DNA from 2 places in the Pseudoxanthomonas sp. JBR18 genome. Region 2 is predicted to be linked to the other one. Evidence: predicted binding sites of a transcription regulator. Region 2 holds the regulator's gene; the other holds the start of a gene.
What was found. The regulator HrcA, encoded in region 2, represses chaperone genes, less so after heat shock. The targets are predictions, from matches to a motif close to TTNGCACTCNNNNNNNNNGAGTGCNAA.

Region 1 (9,763 bases), 1.5 Mb from region 2:
CTGGCGCGTGGAATCCGATCCGGCGGCCATGCGGGCCATGCTCGACCGCGCCCAGCGCAATGGGCTCATGGTCGCGGTCGGTATCGAGGTCGCGCGCGAGCGCCATGGCTTCGACTATGGCGATGCCCGGGCCGTCCAGGCCCAGCAGGCGCGGATCCAAGCCGAGATCATGGCCTATAAGGACCATCCCGCCGTGCTGATGTGGGTGGTGGGCAACGAGTTGAACCTGGAGTCGACCGACCCGCGGGTCTGGAACGCGGTCGGCCAGCTGGCCGACATGATCCATCGGATCGACCCCAACCATCCGGTGATGACCACCCTGGCAGGCTTCGACAAGCCGCTGATCGATGCGATCAAGTCACGTGCGCCGCAGCTGGACCTGATCGGCATCCAGCTTTACGGCGATATCGTCAGCCTGCCCGACAAGCTGGTGAGCAGCGGCTGGACCGGGCCCTATGTGGTGACCGAGTGGGGGCCGACCGGACACTGGGAGAGCCCGCTGACCGCTTGGCAGGCGCCCATAGAGGACACCGCCACGCGCAAGGCCGACCTGCTGCGCGAGCGTTACACCCGCTATATCGACAGCGATCAGGTGCAGGGGCTGGGCTCCTATGTGTTCCTGTGGGGGCACAAGCAGGAGCGCACCCCGACCTGGTACGGCTTGTTCCTGCCTGATGGGCAGTCCACGCCGGGCGTGGACGCGATGCAGTTCCTGTGGACCGGTCGCTGGCCCGATAACCGCGCCCCGTCGATCTCGCCCTTGACCGTGGACGGGCAGGAGGCGCTGGCCAGCATCACGCTTGCACCCGGCAGTGCGCACCGGGCACAGGCGACGGCGCAGGATCCGGAGGGCGATGCGCTGGACTATCACTGGCGCGTACTGCGCGAGAGCGAAGCGACCAGTGTGGGCGGCGACCCCGAGGCGATCCCGGCACAGGTGCCGGTGAACTTCGGCAAGACCGTCGGCGGATCGGTGCGCTTCAAGGCGCCCACAGCACCCGGTCACTACCGGCTGTTCGTCCAGGTCGGCGACGGCAAGGGCCATGCGGCCTACGCCAATCTGCCGTTCCGTGTGGAAGGCGCGGGCAAGTGATCCGCGCCGCGTGCTTGGCCGCGTCAGGTTGGGCGCAGGAGGGGTGACGAAGCGGTCGTGCCGCGTGACGAAATGAATCGCGCGACCGTGGTCTACCGCCCGCTGCATGCGATCGATCCAAGGTGGGGCTCGACGCTTGTGCGCGTGGCCTGTGGTTCGCGGTGCTTGCGATGTCGGGCATGCGGGCCTCACTCATAGAAGGCGTCCGCCGCGTCGATGGCCAGACCATGCGTACGGGCGAAGGCCACAGCGGCGCGGCAGGCCGCCAGGGCGAGCGGGTTGTCTTCCAGATGCGAAACCGGGGCGCACCGCATCAACAGGAGATCTGCGTATCCGACCTCGATCTGAACGTCGGGGGTCACGCTGATGGTGTCGTCACCGGAGGTGACAAAATAGAGCCGGTCGGTCGTGCGGCCATAGATCGTGAAGCAGGGCGGAGTGGGGTGGTTCATGGCGTTTCTCCTTGTGGGAGCGCTGCGATGTCCACCTTACAGAGTCGCCATCGGCCAACCTGTCCGCCCGGGTCACGAACCCGTCTGCATACAAAACCTTCGCACCACGTTCGCGTGACTTGAAGGTTTCCGCGCGTCATCCGTTACGCGATGCGCGTTGGGGTCAGCGCTCATGTCATGGCCGCTGCTTCTTGTCGGGGCGCGTCCGGGTGGTAAAAGGGAGCGCCCCGTTGGTTGCGATGCCGCCATGCGCAAGCTCTATCCTCCGATCACGCCCTATGCCACCCACCGGCTGGCCGTGGATGGGCGGCACACGCTCTACGTGGAAGAGTGCGGTCAGCCCGATGGCCTGCCGGTGGTGTTCCTGCATGGCGGTCCCGGCGGTGGGCTGATCCCCGAGCATCGCTGTTTCTTCGATCCGGCGCGCTGGCGCATCGTGCTGTTCGACCAGCGCGGCTGCGGTGGCTCCACCCCGACGGCGGACGTGGAGGACAACACCACTGCGCATCTGGTGTCCGATATCGAGGCGATCCGTCTGTTGCTCGGGATCGAGCGTTGGGCGGTGTTTGGCGGTTCGTGGGGATCGACGCTGGCCCTGGCCTATGCCCAGGCCCATCCGGCGCAAGTGACCGGGCTGATCGTGCGCGGCGTCTTCCTGGGGCGACGCGAGGAACTGCACTGGTTCAACGAGGCCGACGGTGGGGCGCGGATGGTCTTTCCCGAGGGCTGGGCGCGTTACGTGGCGCATATCCCGCCAGCTGAGCGCGACGCGCTGGTCGAGGCGTACTGGCGCCGCCTGGACAGCAACGATCCACAGGTTCGCCTGGCCGCCGCGCGCGCCTGGAACGCCTGGGAAGATGGTGCCTCGACCCTGGTGCACGATCCGCTGGTGCCTCCCGCGCCGGAGCCCGATGCCGCCGCCCTGGCGGTCGCACGGATCGAAGCGCATTACTTTCGCCACGATGTCTTCCTGGCGCCGGATCAGTTGCTGCGCGACATCGGGCGTATCCGCCACCTGCCCGGGGTGATCGTGCAGGGGCGTTACGACATGCTGTGCCCGGCCAAGGCCGCCTGCGACCTGGCGGCGGCGTGGCCCGAGGCGCGCCTGGAGATGGTGCTGGCCGGACACAGCGCCTTCGATCCGGCCATCACCCATGCGCTGGTCCGCGCCACCGATGCGTTGGCCGACCGGCTGGACAGCTGATGTCCGGCACGGCGCGGGCCTGCTAGATTCGCCACTCGATCCACGGAACCGGAGCCGACGTCCATGACGGACCCCTACAACAGCAGCGATTCCGACCGGGACCGGCCGCGTGCCCTGCATGGGCATGTGTTGCGGCCCATGCCCCGTGACGCGAGGCCGGTCTCGCGCCATCTGGCGCGCCCGCGCGCAAGGCCGCCCGCGCCCTCGCTGGGCTGGCGCCGCCTCGCCGGCTGGGTCGTGTTCCTGGTGTGCGCGGCGGCGCTGGGGGGCATGTTGATCCGGTTGAGCTAGGCCCGTCATCCCGCTCCGAACCCCGGGCTCTCGCGGCAATGGCGCGGACCGCTCCGGATTGACCACGCGCGCTAGGGCGCGACTTCGACCCGGTCGCGACCACCGTGCTTGGCCGCATACATGGCGGCGTCGGCGCGTTGCAGTAGGGCGCTCGCATCGGTCTCGCCGGCCCGCCGTGCGGCGACCCCGGCACTCACGGTGACGTGCAGATCGCTGCGATCCAGCGCCGCGGCGATGCCGCTGAGCAGCGGGGCCAGGGATTGGATGCGTTGGGCGGCGTGACGGGGCTCGACGCCGGGAAGCAAGACCAGGAATTCCTCGCCGCCCATGCGCGCCACGTAGTCCTGATCGCGAAACACCGTGCGCAGCGCGCGTGCGAAATGCTGCAGGACCTGGTCTCCGGTCTCGTGGCCGAAGCGGTCGTTGATCGACTTGAAGTGGTCGATGTCCAGGAAGCCCACGGTCAGCGCATGGCCCTGGCGCTGGGCCTGGTTGACCGCCTCGGCAAGCGTCTCCATGGCCGCACGCCGGTTATGCAAGCCGGTCAGTGCATCGGTCTGGGCCAGTGCCCGCATCTCGTCGCGCTGTCGGCGCAGGCTGCCCATGCGCAGGGTCAGGGACATGCTCGAGGTGATGGCCAGCCAGCACCCGCACAGCATCATGGCCTCGACCTTCCAGATCGCCAGTGCCTGCGGCGCGCACAACTCCCACACGCCCAGCAGGACGAAGGGCACCACGCAGGCCACGGTGGTGATTCCGCCACGTTCCCCGCGCCAGACGATGAATGAGGCGAGCAGCGTCAGCAGCAGGCACAGCGCGTAGAAGCTCGCCTCGTCCAGCATGGACATGGCAGGGATCCAGGCTTCGGGGGAAAACAGCGCGGTGGCCGCCAAGGCGAACAGCAGCCACATCAGCCACTTGGCCGCGTGACGCAGCGGCTGGGCCAGCGCCGCCGGCGCCGACTGGTGGACGAGCATGCGCACGGTCATGCCGATCAGCGCGGTGGGCAGGGCTACCACCAGACGCAGGGACGCCTCGCCGAGCGGCAGCCAGGGGCGCGGGTAGGCCCACAATCCGGACAGCAGCGCCATCCACAGCGCGAACAGCGCCGAGCTGACCGCATAGGACAGGAACGCGCGCTCGCGCGTGCTCAGGAAGGTCAGCATCGAGGACATGACCAGGGCCAGCATCACCGCCACCGAGGCGACACGCATCGAGAAGCGGAAGGTGTCCTGCCGCTGCACCGTTGCCGGCTGGCCCAGCCGGACCAGCGGCCGCCACAGGGGCAGGGGGCTTGGGTCGAACTCGACCTGGATCGGACTCAGATCGCCCTTGGCCGGCACCAGCACCATGCCCATCCCCGACATGAAGCGTGAGTCCAGCGTGCGCGCGTCCTGCAGGGTGCCGCAACGCTCCCGGGTGTCGTGGCGGATCTCCACTTCACCCTGGAACACGTTCATCACCACCACCGCCTGGGGAACACCAGGCCATCCCCCCGGCGGGGGCTGCAGTGTCACCAGGGTGCGGTCCGGCCGGTGCCGGTGCCGGCACTGGGGCGGCGTTTCCTGGTCTGTGGCCGCATGTCCGGTGACCACGTAGGCGTCCGGGCGCGAGGCGGGCGCACAGGCCAGCAGCCCCTGGAGCAGCAGCAGCGCGAGGAACAGCCTGACCAGGCGCTTCACTGCGTGGGACGTCATTGCCTTATGCGTGTTAAGCCCGCCGAAGGAGCGGAGTCTTGGACCGGGATAGCGACCAGTCTCGACTCAACTTGAGGCGCGCGCCGGGAAAATCGGGGCCGCCGGATCGTGATCGTCGTGTTGCGCTAGTGGTCCTGAGCAGGCGGGCGCTTCAGGTCGAACACCGCCACGACCGGGAAATGGTCCGAGGGATAGCGCGCGCCCTGGTGGAAGGTGATCGCTTCGACCGAGCGGAGTTCCAGCCCACGTGACAGGATCCAGTCGATCCGACGCCCTGGCGTGCCGGTGAAATCGTGGAAGGTTCCTTCCGGGCCCGCTCGCTTCGGGGCAGCCGTCCATGCATCCTGCAACGTGGCTGTCAGCGCGGCATGGGCCTGGCTGTCCGGCGTGGTGTTGAAATCCCCGGTCAGGATCACCGGTTCGTCTTTTGGCAGCGCCTCCAGGCGCGCGGCGATCAAGCGCGCGCCCTTGAGGCGGGCGGCCTCGTCCTCATCGCGATAGGGCAGATGGGTGTCGTAGAGGGTGAACGTCGCGCCGTCGGCAATCCGCTGGAAGCGCGCCCAGGTCACCATGCGCGGAAGCGGATGCCCCCAGCTGATGCTGCCGGGCACCTGCGGGGTATCGGACAGCCAGAAATCGCCGGACTGGAGCACGCGCAGGCGATCGGTGCGGTAGAACACGCCCATGTGCTCATCATCTTCTCCGCCGCGTCGGCCCTGGCCGAACCAGGCGTACTGCGGCAGGCGGGCGATCAGGTCATCGGCCTGTCGCTTGACCAACTCCTGAGTGCCGATCACGTCCGGTGCCTGCGTGCGCAGCACCGTGGCCATCACATCGCGGCGGTTCTCCCAACGGTTGTCATCGGTGTCGACCGGCGTGCGGACATTGAATGTCATGACCTTCAACGTCGTGGGCGATGCCAGGACCGAGGCCGCTGGCAGCGCGGCCAGGACCAGCAACAGCAGGCGCAGGCGGCGTCGACGCGTCTGCGAGGTCAATAAGCGAAGCAACAGGGACATCGTGATTCCGGCGTGAATACATTTGCTGAATGCAATGTTCAGGCAAATGTCGTCAGACCGAAACACAACATTGGTCGCACGCCAGACGTGATTGGGCGCCAGAACCGGCCAAATATGTGATTTGAATCACACCTTTGGCCGGTCCCAGGCGATCAGTTCCAATCAGCGTGGAAGCTGCCTTCGGCATCGGTGCGCTCGAAGGTGTGCGCACCGAAGAAGTCCCGCTGGGCCTGCAGCAGGTTGGCCGGCAGGCGCGCGCTGCGGTAGCTGTCGTAGTAGGCGATGGCCGAGGCGAAGCAGGGCACGGCGATACCCAGCTTCACTGCGGTGCCCACCACCTCGCGCAAGGCGCCCTGGTAATCGGCGGCGATCTTCTGGAAGTACGGGTCCAGCAGCAGGTTGGCCAGCTTGTCGTCGCGGGCATAGGCCTCGGTGATCTTCTGCAGGAAGCGCGCGCGGATGATGCAGCCGGCGCGGAAGATCTTGGCGATCTCGCCGTACTGCAGGTTCCAGTCGTACTCGTCCGAGGCCGCGCGCATCTGCGCGAAGCCCTGCGCGTAGGACACGATCTTGCTCAGGTACAGCGCCTTGCGCACCGCTTCGATGAAGGCGGCCTTGTCGCCGTCGAACGCAGGCGCGTCCGGCCCGGCCAGCACCTTGGCCGCCGCCACACGTTCGTCCTTGAGCGAGGACACGATGCGGGCGAACACCGATTCGGTGATCAGCGGCAGCGGAATGCCTAAGTCCAGCGCGCTCTGGCTGGTCCACTTGCCGGTGCCCTTCTGCGCGGCGCGGTCCAGGACCATGTCGACCAGGTCGGCATCGGTCCTGTCATCGCGCTTGCGGAAGATCCTGGAGGTGATCTCGATCAGGTAGCTGTCCAGCTCGCCTTCGTTCCACTGGGTATAGATATCGGCCAGCTCGGCGTTGGACAGGCCCAGCGCCTGCTTGAGCACCGCATAGCTCTCCGAGATCAGCTGCATGTCGCCGTACTCGATGCCGTTGTGGACCATCTTGACGTAGTGGCCGGCGCCATCGGGACCGACGTAGGTCACGCACGGCGTGCCGTCCTCGGCCTTGGCCGCGATCTCGGTCAGGATCGGCGCGACCAGCTCATAGGCGTCCTTGGGACCGCCCGGCATGATCGATGGCCCCTTGAGCGCGCCTTCCTCGCCGCCGGACACGCCGGTGCCGATGAAGTGGAAGCCGGCGTCGGCCAGTTCCTGGTTGCGGCGGCGGGTGTCCTGGAAGAAGGTGTTGCCGCCGTCGATCAGCACGTCGCCCTTGGACAGCAGCGGCTTCAACTCCTCGATCACCGCGTCGGTGCCGGCACCGGCCTTGACCATCAGCAGGATGCGGCGCGGGGTTTCCAGCGAGTCGACGAATTCCTGCAGGGTGTAGGTGGGTACCAGCCCGGCGTCGGGGCTGTCGGCCATGACCTCCTCGGTCTTCTCGCGGCTGCGGTTGTAGATGGAGACCTTATGCCCTCGGCTGGCGATATTGAGGGCCAGGTTGCGGCCCATGACCGCCATGCCGACCACGCCGATAGGTTGCTTGCTCATGTGTGCTCCAGGTGCCTTGCGACCGTGCCGCGTGAGATGGGCGCGCATGATAGCGAGGCCGCCGGTACCGTGACGTCAGCCGGTCCCGTGCCCGGCGGGACGCTGCGTCCGACAGGGCGGCGATTGCTGATGCGGACTGCGGGGACGGATGTCTTGATCCGTGCAGGCCGGTGGCTGAGGCCGGGGCGACCATTCGTCGGATGTAACGCCAGGCGCTCGACTCTTGAACGCGGCCCTGACGACCCGCATGTCATTGTCAGGCAGCTCGTTGGAGCCGGTCGTATCGGCCAAATGATTGATTCGAAATGAAATTTGGATTGGTCTTGCGTCGTATTTCCAAAAGTGAATGCAATACAACAAAATCCAGGAAGATTGTCCTTTTGGTAGAACGAAGGGAACCATTCCAGGCCTTAGCAGTCGAACCTCCACATTGCTAATATCGCTGCCATGAACCAGACCTCCGCAGCCACCGCCATGGTGGCCAACAACCTCCCGATTCCCAGCCCGCTTGGCTCGCTGGACGCCTACATCGGCGCCGTGCACCAGATCCCGGTGCTCACGGTCGATGAGGAGCAGGAGCTGGCGCACCGCTTCCGCGACGACAACGACCTCGATGCCGCCCGTGAACTGGTGCACTCGCATCTGCGCTTCGTCGTGCACGTGGCCCGTGGCTACAGCGGCTACGGCCTGCAGCTGGGCGACCTCATCCAGGAAGGCAACATCGGCCTGATGAAGGCCGTCAAGCGCTTCGACCCGGACATGGGCGTGCGCCTGGTGTCCTTCGCGGTGCACTGGATCCGCGCCGAGATGCACGAGTTCATCCTCAAGAACTGGCGCATCGTCAAGGTCGCCACGACCAAGGCCCAGCGCAAGCTGTTCTTCAATCTGCGCAAGTCCAAGACCCGCCTGGGCTGGATGAACGCGGCCGAAGTCAGCGCCGTGGCCAAGGACCTCAACGTCTCCGAGCGCGAAGTGGTCGAGATGGAGTCGCGCCTGTCCGGTCGCGATATCGGTTTCGACGCCCCGGCCGACGAGGACGAGGAGCGCTCTGCGCCACCGTCGCCTGCCCACTACCTGGTGGCGGGTGAGGAAGATCCGTCGCAGGCCTATGAGCGCGCCGACAGCGAGGGCAGCCAGCTCGAACTGTTGCGCGAGGGCATGGCCAACCTGGATCAGCGTTCGCGCGACATCGTCGCCCGCCGCTGGCTGGACGATGACAACAAGGTCACCCTGCAGGAACTGGCAGACGAGTACGGCGTCTCCGCCGAGCGCATTCGCCAGATCGAGGCCAACGCGCTCAAGAAGATGAAGGCGCTGTTCGCGGCCTGATTCCGGCAGCCCGGAAAGTACGCACAAGAACCCCGCTCAGGCGGGGTTTTTTATTGGTCTTGCGCACCCTGACCCTGGACGTGTCGGAGGGGCCGGTCCACGCCGCGTCGATGGGGGCGGTGATGGGGAGCGGCCGAGGCCGCCATAAGAGAACAACGGCGCAAGCGCTTCCCTGCGCGGTTGCGTGATCCCGGCACGATCGATCCCGGCACGGCCGGCCCGGTCAGCCTGCGGCGCGGCGCTGTTCGGCGACGGGATCCTGGGCGCCATGGTCGTCGGGCACCTTTTCCTTCGGCGCGCTGCCGAAGATGATGCGCGCGGCGCGCTGGTAACTGATGTAGGCCATGGCCCAGTTGACCAGGACCACGAAGCGGTTGCGGAAGCCGATCAGGAAGTACACGTGGGCGGCCAGCCAGAACCACCAGGCCAGCGGGCCCGACAGCTTGAACCTGCCCAGGTGCACGATGGCGGCCATGCGGCCGATGGTGGCCAGGTTGCCGAAGTCGCTGTACTTGAACGGCGTCGCGGGCTTGCCGGCCAGCCGCTGGCGCAGCGTCTTGGCGATGTGCTTGCCCATCTGCTTGGCGGCTGGCGCCACGCCGGGCACCGGCTTGCCGTTGGCCTGCTGGATCGCCGCCAGGTCGCCGCCGACGAAGATGTCCGGGTAGCCCGGCACGCTCAGGTCCGGCTGCACCAGCACGCGGCCGGCCCGGTCCAGTGGAACGCCCAGGCAGCGTGCCAGCGGTGAGGCCGCCACGCCCGCCGCCCACACCACGGTACGCGCGGCGAAGAACGTCTCACCGAGCTTGTAGCCATGCTCGTCGATGTGCGTGACCGGCGTGCCGGTGCAGACGTCCACGCCCAGCTTTTCCAGCTGCGCGTGCGCCTTGTCGGTGAGGTCCTCGGGGAAGGAGGGCAGCACCCGCGGACCGGCCTCGATCAGGCGCACGCGCGCATCGCGCGGGTCGATGTGGCGGAACTCGTCCTTCAGCGTGTGACGCGCGATCTCGGCCAGGGTGCCGGCCAGCTCAACGCCGGTCGGGCCACCGCCGACGATGGCGAAGTGCAGCCAGGCCGCGCGCTTGACCGGGTCGGTCTCCGCCTCGGCACGCTCGA
Region 2 (9,763 bases):
CCGCTGGTCGATGGCGATCGCGTGGAACTGCTGCAGCCGCTCCAGGTCGATCCAAAGGAGGCGCGCCGACGGCGCGCTGCGAAGCTCTGAAGGCAAGGGCTTAAGGAGACGCCCTTGCTCTGGGTCCGGCGCTTGGCGGACGGCAGGCGGAGCGATCAGCCGCCGCCGTGGTCCTTCTTCTTGTCCTTGGCCAGGTTCGGGCCGAACTGCCGCACGCTATTGCGTGCCAGTTCGTCGTCCTGGTTGGGGAAGTAGTCGCCTTCCCACTTGCTGACCTTGTCGTTGTCGAAGAAGACGGTGAAGTTCTTCATCTGCACGTGGCCCAGGCGGTCGGTGCGCTGGGTGGAGGTGTAGTCCCAGCGCTGGGCGTGGAACGGGTCGGCCACCGAGGGCGTGCCCAGCAGGGCCAGGACCTGCTGCTTGCTCAGCCCGACTTCGAGCTGGTCGACGTCTTCCTTGTCGATCAGGTTGCCCTGATAGATCGGCTGCTTGTAGATGATGCCGCAGCCGGAAGTGGCCAGGCCGAGTGCGGCGATAAGCAGGAATTTGCGCATGAACAAGACGTCTGCAAGGGTCGGGAAGGAACCGCCCGATGATACACTGCGCCCCTCGCCGCGACCCAATCGCAAGGCAGCTGGCGCTAAACCGCCAATGAATGGGAGCCCCCGATGGAATCGCTCGATCTACGCAAGGCCGGCTTGAAGGTCACCCACCCGCGCCTGCGCATCCTGGCCCTGCTTGAAGAAGCCAAGCCCCGGCACATGACGGCCGAGGACATCTATCGCGCCTTGATCGGGGTGGGCGATGAGATCGGCCTGGCCACGGTGTATCGCGTCCTGACCCAGTTCGAGGCCGCTGGCCTGGTGCTGAAACACAATTTCGAGGGCGGCCAGGCCGTCTATGAGCTGGACCGGGGCGAGCACCACGATCACATGGTCGACATCGATTCGGGCAAGGTCATCGAGTTCTCCAGCGAGGAGATCGAGGCCCTGCAGGAGAAGATCGCCGCCGAGCACGGCTACGAGATCGAGGAGCACTCGCTGGTGCTCTACGTGCGCAAGAAGCGCAAGTAAGCCCACCGCCGTGAACGCAAAAAAGGCCGGGAGATCCCGGCCTTTTTGCATGGTGCCCGAGGCGTCAGTCGATGGCTTCGAGCAGCTTGCCGGCCGCGGCGCGGGCTTCGGCGCTGACCTGCACCCCGCCGAGCATGCGTGCCAGTTCCTCGCGGCGCGCCGGCGCATCCAAAGATTCGACCGAGGACTGGGTCATGCCCTCGACCGGCGCCTTGCTGACCCGGTAGTGGGCGTGGCCCTGCGCGGCCACCTGTGGCTGGTGGGTCACGCACAGCACCTGGCGCTGGCGGCCCAGGTCGCGCAGCTTCTTGCCGACGATGTCGGCCACCGCGCCGCCGATGCCGGAATCGACCTCGTCGAAGACCATCGTCGGCACCGCGTCCGAGCCCAGTGCGGCCACTTCGATGGCCAGCGAGATACGTGAGAGTTCACCGCCGGAGGCGACCTTGCGCAGCGGGCGCGCCGGCTGGCCGGCGTTGGCCGCCACCAGCAGTTCGACCCGCTCGGCGCCCTGTGGGTCGGGGCGCTCGGTGTCGACCGGTTCGAGCAGCACGTCGAGTTTGCCGCCGCCCATGCCCAGTTCGCCGATCAGGGCGCTGGTCTGTTTTGCCAGCGCCGCGGCGGCCTTGGTGCGGACCTTGGTGAGTGCGGCGGCGGCGGTCTTCCAGGCCTGGCGGGCGGCTTCGATCTCGGCGTTCAGGCCGGCCAGGCGCTCGCCGGCGCCCCGCAGGCTTTCGAGTTCCTGCTCGATCCGGCTCGCCACCTCGTCGAGTTGTTCCGGCGTGACCCGGTGCTTGCGCGCCAAGTCGTGCAGGCGGGTCAGGCGACGCTCGGCCTGTTCGAACTGGTCCGGGTCCACGTCCAGGTCGTCGCGGATCTGGTTGAGCAGGCCCAGCGCCTCCTCCAGCTGGATCTGGGCGCTGTCCAGCAGGGCATCGACCTCGCCCAGGCGCGGTTCGTGGCTGGCCGCGCGGGCCAGCTCGCCGCGGGTCTGCAGCAACAGCTGGCTGGCCGAGGGCGCATCCTCGCCGGACAACCTGCCCAGACTGTCGTCGCAGGCCTGGATCAAGGTGGCGGCATGCGCCTGCCGACGATGCGTGGCCACCAGGGCCTCGATCGACTCGGGGCCCAGGTCCTCGGCGCGGAGCTCGTCGAGCTGGTGCTGCAGGTAATTCAACCGGTCGGAGACGTCGCCCTGGGCGGTCAGTCGCTCGCGTTCGTCCAGGCGCTGGCTCCAGGCCGCGGCGGCGCGGCGCACGGCCTCGGCCTGCGGCTGGCAGTTGGCGAAGGCGTCCAGCAGGGCGAGTTGGCGCGGCCTGGAGAGCAGGGCCTGGTGTTCGTGCTGGCCGTGGATCTCCACCAGCAGCCCAGCCAGTTCGCTCAACTGCGAAAGGGTCACGCTGCGGCCGTTGATCCAGCTGCGAGAGCCGCCGTCGGCACGCAACACGCGGCGCAGCTGGCAGGCGCCGGCCTCGTCCAGAGCGTGTTCGACCAGCCAGGCCAGGGCAGGGGACTTGGGCGGCAGCTCGAATTCGGCCGACAGTTCGGCACGCTGGGCGCCGTGGCGCACCACGCCGGCATCGGCGCGCAGGCCGGACAGGAACCCGAGGGCGTCGACCAGCAGCGACTTGCCGGCGCCGGTCTCGCCGGAAATCACCGTCATGCCGGGGCCGAATTCCAGGTCCGTGGCGCGGACCACGGCGAAGTCCTTGATGGTGAGATGTCTGAGCATATGCGGCCGGCATTGTAGGGCCTGGCGGCGCACGTGCTGAGACCGTGCGCGGGCAGTTGCAAACCCCGGTCCGGGCCGTTATCTATCGGCCATGAGTTCCCGACGGCCAGAACTGGATGCGCGTGCACGGCAACTGCTGCGCACGCTGATCGCCCGCTACATCCATGACGGCGAGCCGGTCGGCTCGCGCACGCTGGCCCGGCATTCGGGCCTGGACGTGAGTCCGGCCACCATCCGCAACATCCTGGCCGACCTGGAAGATGCCGGCCTGCTCAGCTCGCCGCACACCTCCGCCGGCCGGGTGCCGACCGCGCAGGGTTACCGGGTCTTCGTGGACAGCCTGGTGCAGATGCAGCCGCTGGCCGAGCGCGAGGTCGCCCGCCTGCGTGCCGAGCTGCCGTCCGGCACCGGTACCCAGGCCCTGCTGGGCAATGCCTCCGAGCTGCTGTCGGCCATGACCCACTTCGTCGGCGTGGTTGGGGCGCCCAAGCGCGAGCAGTTCGCGTTCCGGCATATCGACTTTGTGCCGCTGGACGGGCGCCGGGTGCTGGCCATCTTGGTCTTCGCCGACAACGACGTGCAGAACCGGGTGATCGAGCCGCGCCGGCTGTACGACCCGTCCGAGCTGGAGCGGGTGGCCAATTACCTGAACGCGCATTTCGCCGGGCGGCCGATTTCCGAGATCCGGGCCACGCTGCTGCGCGAATTGCGTGCGGCCCGCTCGGAGATGGAAGGCCTGCTGGCCCATACCGTGGAACTGGCCGAACACGCCCTGGTGCCGTCCGACGACGACATGGTGCTGGCCGGCCAGACCCGGTTGATGGGCGTGCAGGACCTGTCCGACCTGGACCGCCTGCGCGAACTGTTCGAGGCCTTCGCCCGCAAGCGCGAGATCCTGCAACTGCTCGAACGCACGATCAGTGCCCCGGGCGTGCGCATCTTCATCGGCGAGGAAACCGGCCTGGCGCCGCTGGATGGCATGTCATTGGTCGCCGCGCCGTACCGGGCCAGTGGTCAGGTCCTGGGCGTGCTGGGCGTGATCGGGCCCACGCGGATGGCGTACCAGACGGTGATTCCGGTGGTCCAGGCGGCCGCCGATGCGCTCGGCGCGGCAATGCTGCGTCCCGGGGATGACTTGAATCCGTCCACGCCGGCCCCATAGCTGGGCCTTGCGGCGGACCAACCCCCGCCAACGACGGATCTGGAGCATGACTGCAAACGAATACACCGACGGCCAGCCGACGGCCGACACCACCTCCGCCGAGCAGACCACCGAGGCGCTGCTGCAGGCCGAGCTGGAAACCCTGCGCAACGAGCTGGACCAGGTCCGTGCCTCGGTCCTGCTGGATCGTGCCGACCTGGAGAACCAGCGCAAGCGCGTGGCCCGCGACGTGGAGCAAGCGCGCCGCTTCGCCAATGAAAAGCTGCTGGGCCAGTTGATGCCGGTCTTCGACAGCCTGGACGCCGGCCTGCTGGCCGCCGGCACCGAACCCAGCCCACTGCGCGAGGGCCTGGAACTGACCCAGAAGCAGCTGCTCAAGGTGGCCGACGACAACGGCCTGACCGTGCTGGACCCGATGGGCCAGCCGTTCAACCCGGAACACCACCAGGCCATCAGCCAGGCCGAGCCCAACGGCGCGGCCCCGGGCAGCGTGATCCAGGTGTTCCAGAAAGGTTACCTGCTCAACGACCGTCTGCTGCGTCCTGCGCTGGTGGTCGTCGCGCGTCACGACTGAGCGGGCACTGAGCGGCCGCAGGGCGGCCGGAAATTTGTGTTCCACGAGCGCTTGAAGCGCGTCACAGCGTCCTTATATCTGGTTCATCGGCCGGGCACGCACCCGGCCCCAACCCGACAAACCTTCGCTTTTACGGAGTAATCACCATGGGCAAGATCATCGGCATCGACCTCGGCACGACCAATTCGTGCGTGGCGATCATGGAAGGCGGCAAGGCCCGCGTCATCGAGAACTCGGAAGGCGATCGCACCACGCCCTCCATCGTCGCCTACACCAAGGACGGCGAAGTGCTGGTCGGTGCCTCGGCCAAGCGCCAGGCCGTGACCAACCCCAAGAACACCTTCTACGCGGTCAAGCGTCTGATCGGCCGCAAGTTCACCGACGCGGAAGTCAAGAAGGACCTGGACCTGGTGCCTTACGGCATCCTGGCCCATGACAACGGCGACGCCTGGGTGGCCACCGCCGACGGCAAGAAGATGGCCCCGCAGGAAATCTCCGCCCGCGTGCTGGAGAAGATGAAGAAGACCGCCGAGGCCTTCCTGGGCGAGACCGTCACCGAGGCGGTCATCACTGTGCCGGCGTACTTCAACGACAGCCAGCGCCAGGCGACCAAGGACGCCGGTAAGATCGCCGGCCTGGACGTCAAGCGCATCATCAACGAGCCCACCGCCGCGGCCCTGGCTTACGGCCTGGACAAGGGCGATTCGCAGGACCGCAAGATCGTGGTCTACGACCTGGGCGGCGGCACCTTCGACGTGTCGATCATCGAGATCGCCAACGTCGACGGGGAGAAGCAGTTCGAAGTGCTGGCCACCAACGGCGACACCTTCCTGGGTGGCGAGGACTTCGACGCGCGCGTCATCGACTATCTGGTCGACGAGTTCAACAAGGACCAGGGCATCGACCTGCACAAGGACCCGCTGGCTCTGCAGCGCCTGAAGGACGCCGCCGAGCGCGCCAAGATCGAGCTCTCCTCCTCGCAGCAGACCGAGGTCAACCTGCCGTACGTGACCGCCGATGCCTCCGGTCCGAAGCATCTGAACATCAAGCTGACCCGCGCCAAGCTCGAAGCCCTGGTCGAGGACCTGATCAAGAAGTCGATCGAGCCGTGCCGCACCGCGCTCAACGATGCCGGCTTGCGTGCCAGCGACATCGGCGAGGTGATCCTGGTCGGTGGCCAGACCCGCATGCCCAAGGTGCAGGCGGCCGTGGCCGAATTCTTCGGCAAGGAGCCGCGCAAGGACGTCAATCCTGATGAGGCCGTGGCGCTGGGCGCCGCGATCCAGGGCGGCGTGCTGGCCGGTGACGTCAAGGACGTGCTGCTGCTGGACGTGACCCCGCTGTCGCTGGGCATCGAGACCCTGGGTGGCGTATTCACCAAGATCATCGAGAAGAACACCACGGTGCCGACCAAGGCCTCGCAGACCTTCTCCACCGCCGAGGACAACCAGTCGGCCGTGACCGTGCATGTGTTGCAGGGTGAGCGCGAGCAGGCTCGCTTCAACAAGTCGCTGGCTCGCTTCGACCTGTCGGGCATCGACCCGGCGCCGCGCGGCATGCCGCAGGTGGAGGTGTCCTTCGACATCGACGCCAACGGCATCGTCCACGTGACCGCCAAGGACAAGAAGACCGGCAAGGAGCAGAAGGTCGAGATCAAGGCCGGTTCGGGCCTGTCGGACGACGAGATCCAGCGGATGGTCGCCGACGCCGAGGCGCATCGCGACGAGGACAAGAAGTTCCAGGAACTGGTCGTGGCCCGCAACCAGGCCGATGGCCTGATCCACGCCACCCGTACCGCGATCACCGAGCATGGCTCCAAGGTCGGCGGCGATGTGATCGGCAAGGTCGAAGCCGCGCTGGGTGAACTGGAAACCGCGATGAAGGGCGACGACAAGGCCCAGATCGAGGCCAAATCCAAGGCGCTGGAAGAAGCCGGCCAGTCGCTTTACGCCGCCGCCGCGGCGGGCGAGCAGGGCGGTGCGCCGGGTGCCGAGGGCGGCGCCGAGCAGGCCAACCGCGCGACCGACGACGTGGTGGATGCGGAGTTCACCGAGGTCAAGGACGACAAGAAGTAAGCGCAGCCCGATGCTGCAATAGGAACGCATGGAGGAGCGGGGCTACGGCTCCGCTCCTCCGGCGTTTCCGGCACCGCCCGCCGCAGGCCTTCGAAGGCCCGGCGTCGATGCCATGATTCCCCATTCAACGCAGGCTGCATCCGGCAATGAGCAAACGCGACTACTACGAGGTTCTGGGCGTCGCCCGCAACGCCAGCGACGAGGAGCTGAAGAAGGCCTATCGTCGTTGCGCGATGAAGTTCCACCCTGATCGCAACCCAGGCGATGCCACCGCCGAGGTGTCCTTCAAGGAGTGCAAGGAGGCCTACGAGGTCCTGTCCGACGGCGGCAAGCGTCGCCTCTACGACCAGCATGGCCACGCCGCTTTCGAGCACGGCATGGGCGGTGGCGGTCCTGGCGCCGGCTTCGGCGGCCCGGACATGGGCGATATCTTCGGGGACATCTTCGGCAACATCTTCGGTGGAGGCGGCGCGCGCGCGGCCCGGCGTGGCGCGGACATCGGCTACGTGATGGAGCTGGACCTGGAAGAAGCCGTGGCCGGCGTGGACAAGCGCATCGAGATCCCGACCATGGCCGCTTGTGAGCCCTGCCACGGCAGCGGTTCGGAAGATGGCAAGACCGAGACCTGCACCACCTGCGCCGGGCGCGGCCAGGTGCGCATGCAGCGCGGCATCTTCACCATGCAGCAGGCCTGCCCGCATTGCGAAGGCCGCGGCCAGGTCATCCGTAACCCCTGCGGGACCTGCCATGGCGCCGGTCGCGTGGAGGAGGAGCGGGTGCTGTCGGTCAAGATCCCGGCGGGCGTGGATACCGGTGACCGGATCCGCTTGGCGGGCGAGGGCGAAGCCGGTCCGGCGGGCACGCCGGCCGGTGACCTGTACGTGGAAGTGCGCGTGCGCGAGCACGAGATCTTCCAGCGCGACGGCGACGACCTGCACTGCGACGTGCCGATCCGCATTTCGCAGGCGGCCTTGGGTGATACGGTGCGTGTGCCGACCCTGGGCGGCGAGGCGGAGATCCGCGTTCCGGCCGAGACCCAGACCGGCAAGCTCTTCCGTCTGCGCGGCAAGGGCGTGCGGTCGGTGCGCAGCCGTTCCACCGGCGACCTGTTCTGCAAGGTCGTGGTGGAGACGCCGGTGAACCTCACCGCGCGTCAGCGCGAATTGCTGGCGGAGTTCGAGGCCACCTTCGGGGGCGACGACGCGCGCAAGCACTCGCCCAAGTCGGCCACGTTCCTGGACGGGGTCAAGGGCTTTTGGGACCGGATGACGTCCTGAGGGCACTTGGGACAGGCTTCGAGGCAACATGAAGAGCCGGCGCGAGCCGGCTTTTTCATGTCTGGATTCAGTGCGCGTGTGGATCGCTCGCGTCAGGCCGTGGCGGCGCCTGGCTGATCGGCAGGCTGCGCGCGACCCGGCCGATGGTCAGTCCCTGGACCAGGATCGAGAACACCACCACGACATAGGTGATGCCCAGCAGCATGTCGCGGGTCTCGCCGGCCGGCAGCGACAACACCAGCGCCACCGAGATGCCACCGCGCAGTCCACCCCAGGTCAGCACCTTCCATGACCCGCGCGGCAGGCCGAACCCGCTGCGCAGCACCGCGATCGGCGTGCCGACTGCCACCAGCCGCGCCAGCAGGGTGACCGCGATGGTCAGCGCGGCCGCGCCCAGCAGGGCCAGGCTGAAGGGAACCACCAGCACTTCCAGGCCGATGAGCACGAACAGCACGGCATTGAGGATCGAGTCGAGCAGCGCCCAGAACAGGTCGTGGTACTTGCGCGTGGTATCGGACATGCCCAGGCGCCGCCCGCGGTTACCGACGATCAGCCCGGCCACGACCATCGCCAGCGGCCCGGACACATGCAGGCGGTTGGCCAACGCGTAGCCACCCAGCACCGCGGCCAGGGTGATCAGGACTTCTTCCTGGTAGCTGTCGATGCTCTTGAGCAGGCGGTAGGTCGCATATCCCAGGATGCCGCCCAGCAGCAGGCCGCCGCCGACCTCGTGCACGGCCAGCTTGGCGACCTCGCCGGCACCCGGGGTATCGCCCATGGAGGCCGCCTCGAGCAGCAGCACGAACAGCACCACGCCCACGCCGTCGTTGAACAGCGACTCGCCGGAGATCACCAGCTCCAGGCTCTTGGGCGCGCGGGCCGACTTGAGGATGCCCATCACCGCGATCGGGTCGGTCGGGGAAATCAAGGCGCCGAAGACCAGGCACCACGGCAGCGCCAGCGGCAGGCCCAGCATCGGCAGCAACCAGTACAGCCCGTAGGCCACGATGATCGTGGAGACCAGCGTGCCGCCGACCGCCAGCAGGCCCACCTGCCAGCGATAGTTGTGCAGTTCGCTCAGGTCCACGTGCAGCGCGCCGGCGAACAGCAGCATCGAGAGCATGCCCTGCATCAGCACCTCGCTGAAGTCGACCGAGCGCAGCAACGCGGTCGCGTGCTCGCGGAAGGTCGCCACGCCCAGCGCGTCCAGCCCAATCAGCGAGAACGACACCAGCATGGCCACCACCATGACGCCGATGGTGTCGGGCAGGCCGATGAAGCGGCGGTTGACGTAGGCCATCAACGCGGTCACGACCAGGAAGACGACGGCGATCTCGAACATGGCGATCCTGGGGCAGCGAGCTGGCATCCATTGTCGCCGAGTGGCCCGCGCTGCGGTAAGCCCATCGTGCGCGTCGCGCTGGCCCCTTGCGGCGTGCTTGGCGAGGGCGCCGACATTGGGCATGATCTGAGGCGTTGGATCGAGATGCCCCCGGCGTGCAAGGCGCCGGGAACAGGGACGTCACAGGGGGAGTCAAAGGTGCGAACACTCGCGATGTTGGGCGTGCTGGCCATTGCGGCCGGCGTGGCGTATTGGCTGTGGTTCGGGCGCGACACATTGACCGAGGCCGATGTGCAGGCGTTCTATGTGGCGCAGATGGAAGCGGGGGAGGCGTTGGATGCGCCGGCACTGTGCGCGATGATGTCGGAGGACTACCTTCAGCGCGGGACAGTGTGGATCGAGGGCCGCTCGCGGCAGATGCAGCAGGATCGCGAGGAAACGTGCGATGGCATTACCCAATTGATCGGCCAGATGGCCCAGCTGCGCGCACGCAGCGGTGGCCGCTTCAAACCCGATTCCAGTCAGACC

Region 1: a site for HrcA is predicted at 7,729-7,755, ahead of rpoH (RNA polymerase sigma factor RpoH). Genes of this name have one in related genera too.

What each region holds. Positions count from the first base shown of each region.
Region 1 covers NZ_CP116339.1:477,580-487,342, reverse strand. The annotation lists gene PJ250_RS02380 (glycoside hydrolase family 2 TIM barrel-domain containing protein) at 1-1,093, shown strand, start outside; gene PJ250_RS02375 (hypothetical protein) at 1,282-1,545, opposite strand; gene pip (prolyl aminopeptidase) at 1,793-2,749, shown strand; gene PJ250_RS02365 (hypothetical protein) at 2,813-3,040, shown strand; gene PJ250_RS02360 (sensor domain-containing diguanylate cyclase) at 3,112-4,737, opposite strand; gene PJ250_RS02355 (endonuclease/exonuclease/phosphatase family protein) at 4,863-5,756, opposite strand; gene gndA (NADP-dependent phosphogluconate dehydrogenase) at 5,909-7,318, opposite strand; gene rpoH (RNA polymerase sigma factor RpoH) at 7,766-8,647, shown strand; gene PJ250_RS02340 (NAD(P)/FAD-dependent oxidoreductase) at 8,871-9,763, opposite strand, start outside.
Region 2 covers NZ_CP116339.1:3,607,155-3,616,917, forward strand. The annotation lists gene PJ250_RS16410 (RnfH family protein) at 1-90, shown strand, start outside; gene PJ250_RS16415 (outer membrane protein assembly factor BamE) at 156-554, opposite strand; gene fur (ferric iron uptake transcriptional regulator) at 669-1,073, shown strand; gene recN (DNA repair protein RecN) at 1,138-2,805, opposite strand; gene hrcA (heat-inducible transcriptional repressor HrcA) at 2,897-3,967, shown strand; gene grpE (nucleotide exchange factor GrpE) at 4,014-4,541, shown strand; gene dnaK (molecular chaperone DnaK) at 4,688-6,616, shown strand; gene dnaJ (molecular chaperone DnaJ) at 6,763-7,893, shown strand; gene PJ250_RS16450 (cation:proton antiporter) at 7,961-9,235, opposite strand; gene PJ250_RS16455 (hypothetical protein) at 9,434-9,763, shown strand, end outside.